DNA from 4 places in the Paenibacillus sp. BAC0078 genome. Region 1 is predicted to be linked to each of the others. Evidence: riboswitches for the same ligand, from Rfam matches in the RefSeq annotation. Region 1 holds a riboswitch; each other region holds the start of a gene.
The links. Region 1 has a riboswitch for cyclic di-GMP ahead of ACX1DY_RS11050 (thiamine pyrophosphate-binding protein). Riboswitches for the same ligand answer to the same signal wherever they lie in the genome.
Positions count from the first base shown of each region.

Region 2: it holds a riboswitch for cyclic di-GMP, as region 1 does, so the genes downstream of both, ACX1DY_RS10560 (S-layer homology domain-containing protein) here and ACX1DY_RS11050 (thiamine pyrophosphate-binding protein) in region 1, are expected to answer to the same signal.
Region 3: it holds a riboswitch for cyclic di-GMP, as region 1 does, so the genes downstream of both, ACX1DY_RS15965 (flagellar assembly protein A) here and ACX1DY_RS11050 (thiamine pyrophosphate-binding protein) in region 1, are expected to answer to the same signal.
Region 4: it holds a riboswitch for cyclic di-GMP, as region 1 does, so the genes downstream of both, ACX1DY_RS18015 (anti-repressor SinI family protein) here and ACX1DY_RS11050 (thiamine pyrophosphate-binding protein) in region 1, are expected to answer to the same signal.

Region 1 is NZ_JBTLRW010000004.1:365,546-367,745, reverse strand. It holds gene ACX1DY_RS11055 (methyl-accepting chemotaxis protein) at 1-60, shown strand, start outside; cyclic di-GMP riboswitch class I at 553-647, shown strand; gene ACX1DY_RS11050 (thiamine pyrophosphate-binding protein) at 765-2,200, shown strand, end outside.
Region 2 is NZ_JBTLRW010000004.1:254,538-256,737, reverse strand. It holds gene ACX1DY_RS10560 (S-layer homology domain-containing protein) at 1-1,074, opposite strand, end outside; cyclic di-GMP riboswitch class I at 1,126-1,218, opposite strand; gene ACX1DY_RS10555 (MerR family transcriptional regulator) at 1,438-2,200, shown strand, end outside.
Region 3 is NZ_JBTLRW010000007.1:324,025-326,224, reverse strand. It holds gene ACX1DY_RS15970 (FUSC family protein) at 1-698, shown strand, start outside; cyclic di-GMP riboswitch class I at 946-1,039, shown strand; gene ACX1DY_RS15965 (flagellar assembly protein A) at 1,130-2,200, shown strand, end outside.
Region 4 is NZ_JBTLRW010000009.1:119,096-121,295, reverse strand. It holds gene ACX1DY_RS18025 (TasA family protein) at 1-532, shown strand, start outside; gene ACX1DY_RS18020 (helix-turn-helix domain-containing protein) at 698-1,030, shown strand; gene ACX1DY_RS18015 (anti-repressor SinI family protein) at 1,149-1,316, opposite strand; cyclic di-GMP riboswitch class I at 1,345-1,429, opposite strand; gene ACX1DY_RS18010 (2-oxoglutarate dehydrogenase E1 component) at 1,815-2,200, shown strand, end outside.

The DNA of each region.
Region 1 (2,200 bases):
GAAAAGATGACCCAAGCTGTATTCCAGTTGCAAAAAACAATCCATATTTTCAAATTTTAGGCGTCCCCTGCAATGCTGCCGCTTGAGCAAAAAATGCTCATGCGGCAGTTTTTTTGTGTTTACAATTTCCTTGATGTAATATTCACCAAATGCTGAATTTTCGCAGTATAAAATGATAATTTCAATTTGCATTTATATCTGGATAAGCTGAGCTTGGAAAATGAATCCAAAGGACGATAGTGCCGCAAGGAATGCTTGTACGATTACGATTAGCAACTGGGAGTCTAAGTATTCCCACAGTTACGGCCATCCTCCGTGATAACTATCAATAGCACCATGGTCCGGCATTTCAAATCCCGTTTGCATTTTAGGACTTTTTCACCTGGGACTTTATTATTTTATTTCCTGCATTAATATTCACTTGGCATGCAAATCAATAAATGTCGTTAATCGTTATATTCGTCAAATTTCGAGCTTATTTGATCAAATATATTGACAAAAGCAGCGCTAGGAATATATTGTAAAGTAAAATTATGCTTTATTTCATTAATAAAAATATATTGGCAAAATTCTCCGAAAGGGAATGACGCAAAGCCATGGATCTACAGTCTCATGCTTCCCGGGACCATGACAGCCAGGTTGCTTAAGAACCGGAACGTCTGTATTATGTTTCTCTCGTTCAACATGGTTATTTAGCAGCTGCCTGTGCTCCTTCTGAGTGCAGGTTTTCTATTTAAGCTAAATAAATAATAACATTGGGTGGGGTGGATTTTCTGAAAACAGTCGCAGATTATATGGCTCAGGCACTACGAAACCTCGGTGTAACACATTCTTTTGGCATAATCGGCAAGTCTATTTGTCCTGTAGTTCTGAAGATGGTTGATCATGGCATTGAGTTTATTCCCGGAAGACATGAATCCAGTTCTGGGTTCGAAGCCGCAGGTTATGCTCTAAAAACCGGCGGCCTTGGAGTGGCCTTCGGCACCTCCGGTCCAGGCGGAACCAATCTGCTTACCGCCGCAGCGCATGCCAAGGCAAACAACCTTCCTGTGCTGTTCATTACCGGCCATCAATCCATCAAGGAGCTGGGGATTCCCCAGTGTCAGGATTCTTCGAACTATCTTGCCGATCTGGCGGATATGTTCAGACCCGCAACTCTGTTCAGCAAGCTGGTTGAACGCGGAGATCATTTCAGCACCATATTTAATCATGCCATTTCGACGGCTTTAAGCGGCAAGCGGGGTCCTGTCCACCTGTGCATCCCTTTTGATGTGCAGACAGAACTCCTTGAAGAGTGCCGGATTGTGATCCCTGAACGGGAGAGTCTGATCAGCCACAGTAATTTCGAGCGGGTGATCTCGGCTATCAATCAATCCAGCCATCCCCTCATCATTGCCGGCAAAGGTGTCAACCGCTCCGGAGCGCATAAAGAGCTGGTTCAGCTCGCAGAGATGTTCAATATTCCTGTTGTGACTTCTCCTGGGGGCAAAGGCGCTATTGCCTGGGATCATCCGTTATATCACGGTCCAATCGGTGTCGGCGGCTGCAAGCATGGCGATGATTTGTTGAACCGCAGCGATTTGTTCATCGTGCTCGGTTCGCGGCTGAGCGATATGACCATCTGCAATCTCAAGGCGGAGAACCATCCGCAGACCTTGATTCAATTTGATGTCGATCCTACGTTTGTCGGGAAAATATTAAACTCTCCCACCATTTCTGTCAGCGGCGATTTGCGTGATAATCTGGCGTTCTATCTGCAAAATGTCGATACCAGCAGCATTCCGGCACGTCAACCGGAGACATCCCCGCGTTATACAGAGGAGCTTCCTGTATTGTCCAAGCTTTCTCTCGCTTCGGTAATGAGCACACTGAGCGAACAGCTCCCTTATAACAACACCCTCTTTGTTGATGACGGCAGCCATGGCTTCCATGCTGTGAAGTGGTACAACGTGAAGAAACCGGGCAGCTTTGTCTTTGATGCCTATTTTGCTTGCATGGGCAATTCAATTGGCATGGCTATAGGCGCAAAGGTAGCCTCACCTGAAGAAACCATTGTCTGCATTACCGGCGACGGATGCTTTATGATGCTCGGGGCGGAAATCAACACAGCAGTGTGCAAGGATATCCCCGTCATCTTTATCGTAGTGAACAATATGCAGCTCGATATGGCATTAAAGGGCATGCAAAAAACCACGGGCCG
Region 2 (2,200 bases), 110 kb from region 1:
AGGAGTTGAACCTGGATTCGGGACTGTACCTGGGGATGGCGTCGTGCCTGGACTTGGAGTTGGCGTTGGCGTTGGATTGGTGTCTTTTTTCAAGTCTAACGATTCTATGTAGTCATCCTTCTTGCTGTATAGCAGCTTATCTCCGCTAATTCCGATCAGCTTCGCTCCTGCTTCTATCGCCGGAAGCGATTGTACTGCATATGTAGAAAGGTTTACTTGCTGCAGCGTTGTTTTACCGTCCACTTCGTCTTGAAACACCGCATGCCCCTTAGATATGGACATAAAGGCATATTGTGTTCCTCCGGCCTTCATTTCGGTAAGATCCACTGGCTGAGCTGTCAGGTCCTTGATGTTCAGAAGCACATATTTGCTTTCGGAGGCACCGTTTTTTTGCTTGATCAGCACATGACTGCCATTAAAAACAAACCAGTCCACAAAATTGGCTCCGCCCAGACTAACAAGTGCGCGCGTAACCCCGCTGCTCAAATTCAGCAGACTAAGCCCTCCGTCACGGGCATTTTTGTATACCACATTTCCATCCGCCAGCACCGGGAACCGTCCTTCGCCGAGATCCGCCTCAACGCCGGTAGCCAGGTCGTGGTAGATCATGCTGCCGTAATTTTTGCGTTCATACCAGACCACACCTACACCGTCAGTCGTCGGATTACCGTATTGGCCGGATTGCTTGTTGAGCTTAGTCTTCTTGCCTGTCACAAGATCGGCACTATAAATGTCCCAATTGAGTGAAGATTCCGCTTCGCTTCCTTTGTCCGCCCATACGGCAACCGTGCCATCCACATAAGGCGCATCCTTAGCAGATGAACCCGACGTAAGAACCATACTTGCACCACTGGTCTGATTCAGCGCGTGCACCTGCTTCACTCCGCCACTGTCTGCTTCGAGCCATACCAGCCGTTCTCCCGACACGCTATAGTCCGTCCGGCCCAGATCTGCTGCGGCGGCTGAGGCCTGCATCGTACCACCTATACTAGGCAGCAGCCCTCCAAGCATACTCACCACCGCAACTACGGCCACAACCGTCTGCGAAAACTTCCTTTTCCTACCGAACCTCATTCACTTCTCTCCCCCAGCGATATTTTTAGGCACGCCAAAAAACCAAGTGCCTCGAGCGGCCCGGCTGCCCTAACATCCCTCCTGGATGAAGTAGGCCCGTGGCTTTGCGTCTCCGACTTTCGTACGGATTTGCCTTTGTTTAAAACTCGGTTTTTCTGTCCCTTTATGCTTATGTAAGTATGACTTTTGATGTAGAGGACTTCCTCTATTATCGGAATTTATTCCTGTGAAATTAAGATGTTCTATTTCTTCCTTTTTTAGGGGGATGAAAACAGAGGATCGGATTGATGGTCAAAAAGGATTGACTTTGACGTTGGGTCAATCGGTATAATCGCAGTAAGAGAACAAGTATGGAGGGCTGTTATGAAGTTAATGAAAATTACCGAAGTTACCGAAAAATTTGGCATATCTTCAAGGACACTTCGATATTACGAGCAAGTAGGCTTGCTGCGGAGTGAACGTCCACCACTTGAAAAGTATCGTTTTTATGACAACATAAATATTAACCGGCTACAGCAGATTTTGGTGCTTCGGAAAATGCAGATTCCGATAAAGGATATTTTGCGAATTTATGAGAATCAAGATATGGAAACGCTGGTACAAAGCTTTGTTAAGCGAATTGAGGAAATTGACGACGAAATCAGCACACTCTCCCAACTGAAATCTTATGTTACAGACTTCTTAGATGCTATGAACACTCACGGTATCACGCAGATATCCGCACTGCCCCTGCTTTATGAAAAGGTAGAGGATGAACTGTTCTCCCGACCAAAACATGATTTATCCATGGAAACGCTGAACACGATCTCAGACAAGCTAGCAAAGCCGCTGGATATGGATATTGTGGCATTGTCTCCGATGCTTGCGATTACATCCATAAAAACTGACAACGAACAGTCCGAGATTGATTTGTTTTGGGAGTGGATTTCCGCAAATCAAATCCCATTTGGCAAGCCCGGCAGCCGAACGCTGTTCGAATATCAGTATGGAGGGGACATTGTTTTCATGCAACAGCTTACTGCCCGAACAGAGGACTGTCCGTTTGTGTGCAAGGAATTTGAGGGGGGCTTGTTTGCTGTTTCGTCCGCTTATGCAGATGAGGATTTAGGAGCTTTACAGTATCGAA
Region 3 (2,200 bases), on a different contig from region 1:
TAGCCGAAACCCTGATTGGAGTAGCAATTGCTCTGATCATCAATATGATTATCGTTCCGCCCAAGGGGTTCGTCAAGGTAAAAAGCTTGGCACTGGAAGCAAGCCTGCTGCTGGCAGATGCCTTGAGCGGCCAGGCGGCCCGCGGAAGGGAAGCAGCTCAGGCCTCGGACGCACTGGGACGCTCCGCAACACTGCTGGGCAAGAGTGAACAGCAGCAGAAGGAGCTTCATTTTACTATTACCCATTATCAGTGCCGCAGTGAGCTGCGCGGATTATCACAGGCAACCGGACATCTCAAGAAAATTCATTCCTATGTAAAAGAAATCCGCACAGACATCACGCTGCTGCCTTCGCATTATGCTGCAGCCGATTGGATGGCCGAGGTCGTAACAGCCACCGCAGACTGCATCGCACTCTATGGCTCCAAGACCTTGTCGGACAACGAGTGCCAGCGTTCGCTTCCCGAAGCGCTGCACCGGGCCCGTGATCTTCAGCTGGCCTGTTTCTCCGACCTGCAGGGGCAATGCTCCCTGACCACCTTGCGCGATCTGGGTGCGGTCTTCTCCCACCTGAACCGGGTGCTGGAAGAAATTGAGCAGGCTGACTATCTGGTGATGTCGGCCGCGCCGGTGAAGGCCAAATCTGAAGCCGCACAAGCCGTACGCTTCGCACAAAAAGGACTCTCCCACAAGCTATAAGCTTGGGAGCGTCCTTTTTTCCTTTCCCTCAATCCTCACCTTCCTAATTTATGTCAATAAACCAACAATTATCTGCATTTTTCATAATTTATGCCTGAATTCTATTATTTCAGTTGAAAAATCGCTACTTTAGTACTAGAATTAATGTTGTTTGAAGAAGTTATTTTTGAACTCAATACCAGTATTGACCACTTTTGTCGATAACAGTCGATATAGATTACCTCATGCTGAGTGTATATCATTGATCTATTCCTAAAAGCAAACTGCCCGAAAGGGCAGGACGCAAAGCTATGGGCTTAAGAATGCATCAACACCGCATTTAAGGCTGCCAGGCTGCTGCTAATAGAGACACCATCAGGTCGGGTTCACGGCTCCATGATGTTCTTTTCTGTACAGATGACATTGATTATACGAAAAGCGAGGTTACACGAATGGCGCAGCATATTATGGAACGGTCACGGTATGAGTTCTTTGCTTCCATGCTGCTTGGGAGGCCCGATCTCCTGAAACTTTACTCTGTGGATGCTCAGGCATTTACCGGGACAGACAGAGATAAGAACGGCGTCATCATCATCCAGAACAACGAAATTTTTATCACCTCACCTCTGCCTGGCGGCAAGCCGGCTGTAATCTCCGCTCTCCATCCTGTAATCTTGAAGATAAACCAGCAGACAATAACAGCTCCAACTCAAGTCACCGCCTGCGACCAAATAAGCTGGGATATTTGCGAGAAGCCGCAATACCAGATTACCGTATCCGATGACAAGCTCAAAGTATACTTTACACTTTACCGTGCTGAAAAGTACGCCTGGAACCTGGTCAACACCCCTGCCTCAGCCAATGTTACTGTGCGGGCCGAACTGAACCGTGATGTGGTGCTGTCCACACTTTCAATAGAACAGATTATAGCCGGCTTTGAGAAAAGCCCCCTCATAGGCAATCTTAACATTCCGGCACTTTACGAAGAGCTGAATAACCCTACATATCTTCCTGTATGCATTGCCGAAGGCAAAGCTCCCGTTCCCGGCACGGATGCCAGTCTCGAGCTGCTGTTCCCGGAGAATCTGGCGAATGAATTCAACCGGGGAGAGCAGACGGCAAAAGAAACCGAACACCAAGGATCACCCGCTATCCGGGAAGGTGAGGTGTTCGCCCGCAAACTGCCTCCGCAGGAGGGGCTGCCTGGCTTTGACGTGTTCGGATATGTGCTGCCGCCACCGCCGCCGCAGGACATTACACTTATAGCCGGAGCATATGCATCGCTGCAGCCAAGCGGTGAGATTACTGCCCAACGTAATGGCAGACCACGCATAACGGGAAGCGGAAGCTTCGTCAAAACCGTTGATTTTCCCGAAGCACATATTATCCCTGAGGATGGCGAGCCCGCGGCCGGGACAATTATGTTCCCCGGTGATGTGGTTGTGCTCAGAGACATAGAACAACATACAGTGATTGAAGCGTTGGGAAACGTCTACATATACGGAAATGTCTTTAACTCTACA
Region 4 (2,200 bases), on a different contig from region 1:
GATCGGGGGAGGCACCTTCGCTTACTTCAGCGACACTGCGCAGAGCACAGCAACCTTTGCTGCCGGCACGCTGGACCTGAACACCATTCCAACAGAGATCGTTAATCTCAGCAACCTCAAGCCAGGCGATATTGCGGTGCGCAACTTCACACTGCAGAACAGCGGAACACTGGATATCAAAGAGCTGAAGCTCGCCAGTGCATACACAGTAACCGATGCAGGAACGAATAACGGTGCGCAGGATCTCGGGGATCATTTTAAAGTGAAGCTCCTCAAAGACACCTATGTCAGCGGCGATATTACCAATTATGTTCTCGGGGAGATTTCGCTCAAGGATTTGAAAAATACGTCAAACTATGATTTGATCAGCACAGGCGCAATCCCTGGCGGCATCAGTGCCGGACAATCCAAGGTGTTCAAGGTAGCCTTCGTATTTGTCGACAACGGTCAGGATCAGAACGTGTTCCAGGGGGATAAATTGTCCCTCACCTGGACATTCAACGCCAAACAAGGCCCCGGTGAATTGAAATAAGCCTCATCTCGCGCAAAAACGGCGTATCCTCCCTCATCCGGGCGGGGTATGCCGTTTTTCTTCCTGCTCACCGCTTTGCTGAAGCATTGATTTTTGTCCGTTATGCGAAAATTTGTTATACTGTTAACAAAAAATGCGGAGGGGCGTTTAATCGTGCCGGATAATATGGGTAGCCGCATCCATCAACTCCGTCTGGAAAAAGGCTTGTCCTTATCCGAGCTGGCTGACAAGGCTGATGTGGCGAAATCATACTTAAGCAATGTTGAAAGAAATATTCAATCCAACCCCTCAATTCAATTCATTGAAAAAATCGCCGATGCGCTTCAGGTTTCCATCCATAATCTCCTCTATGGCGAGCCCGCAGATACGGAAGAGCCGCCCCTGGACGGCGAATGGTTCCGGCTCGTTCAGGAAGCTATGGCCTCAGGCATAAGCAAACGGGAATTCAAAGAGTTTCTGGATTATCAAAAATGGCGGCTGGAGCAGAAGGATGGGTAGTTCGAGAAATATAAGGATACAGTATAGTGTGATACTTATACTTTCTCATAATTGCAGAAAAGGACACAGCGCATTCCGCTGTGCCCTTTTCCGTATATATCCCTGCATCGAAAACGCCCTACATGACCTGCAATGCCTTCTCGCCCAATGCCTTCTCACTGAAAAACCGGCGGATTTCCTCCGCCCCGATGCCCGCCTTCCTGGCCGACATCAGCAAATGCACCCATTCTAAATCCAGATCAACTGCCTGCAGTTCCCCATTATTCCCCTGGTTGGACTTTTCCAAGATATCTCCTCCTAGAATATTTGCGTCCCCAGGCAGTCCGGCCGTCGTAGTATTTCTACATTAGACCCGAGACTTTGTGCCCCTGCCTTTCAGCAGGTTTACCCTTTACTGGACCCTTTACATGAAAGGATCTGGCTAGAAACCAATGTAACCGTTACCCGCAATAACATTATACAGAATCTCACATAAGAAGTGTGTCGATTTTCGGATTTTTTTTTGCTAAGTCGTGCAAAAGATTAGCTTTTTTTGCAAGGCTTTGTCCGGGTAATAAAGCTTGCGGGACTGACCATGAATTGCATCATAGCAAACGATATCCGTTCTTCATCATTTATGGGCTGAATCATGCCGTTTTGCGAACGGATTGCACGAAAGTATGAATTGATTACGCGGCTTGAAAGTAGCACAATAGGAGAGAAATGAAACCGCAAACATTGCAGCTCCACCGGGCGCTGACGCCTAGTGCCACAAGTGGGGTTCATCCGTTGGGAGGATGCATTCATGGCAGTCAAAGAGCCCTATAACGAAACCATTTGGAGTAAATATCACGGACCCAATCTGGGCTACATTCAGGAAAAATATGAACAGTTTGTTAAGGACCCCGCTTCAGTAGAGCATCATTACCGCGAGCTTTTTACGGTTTACGGACCTCCTCCGCTTACCCCGGATGCTTTGCCGGCTCCGAAGCCTGCGCTTTCGGGAGATACGGAGTGGCTCAGAAAAGCCGTAAGAGCTTCCAAGCTGATTGCCAATATCCGTATATATGGCCATATGGCCGCTAATATTGACCCGCTTGTCCGGGGGAACAATCCGATGGCGAAATGGCTCGAATACGAAACCTATGACCTCACCCGCGAAGACCTGACTGCGCTGCCCGCATCGCTGAT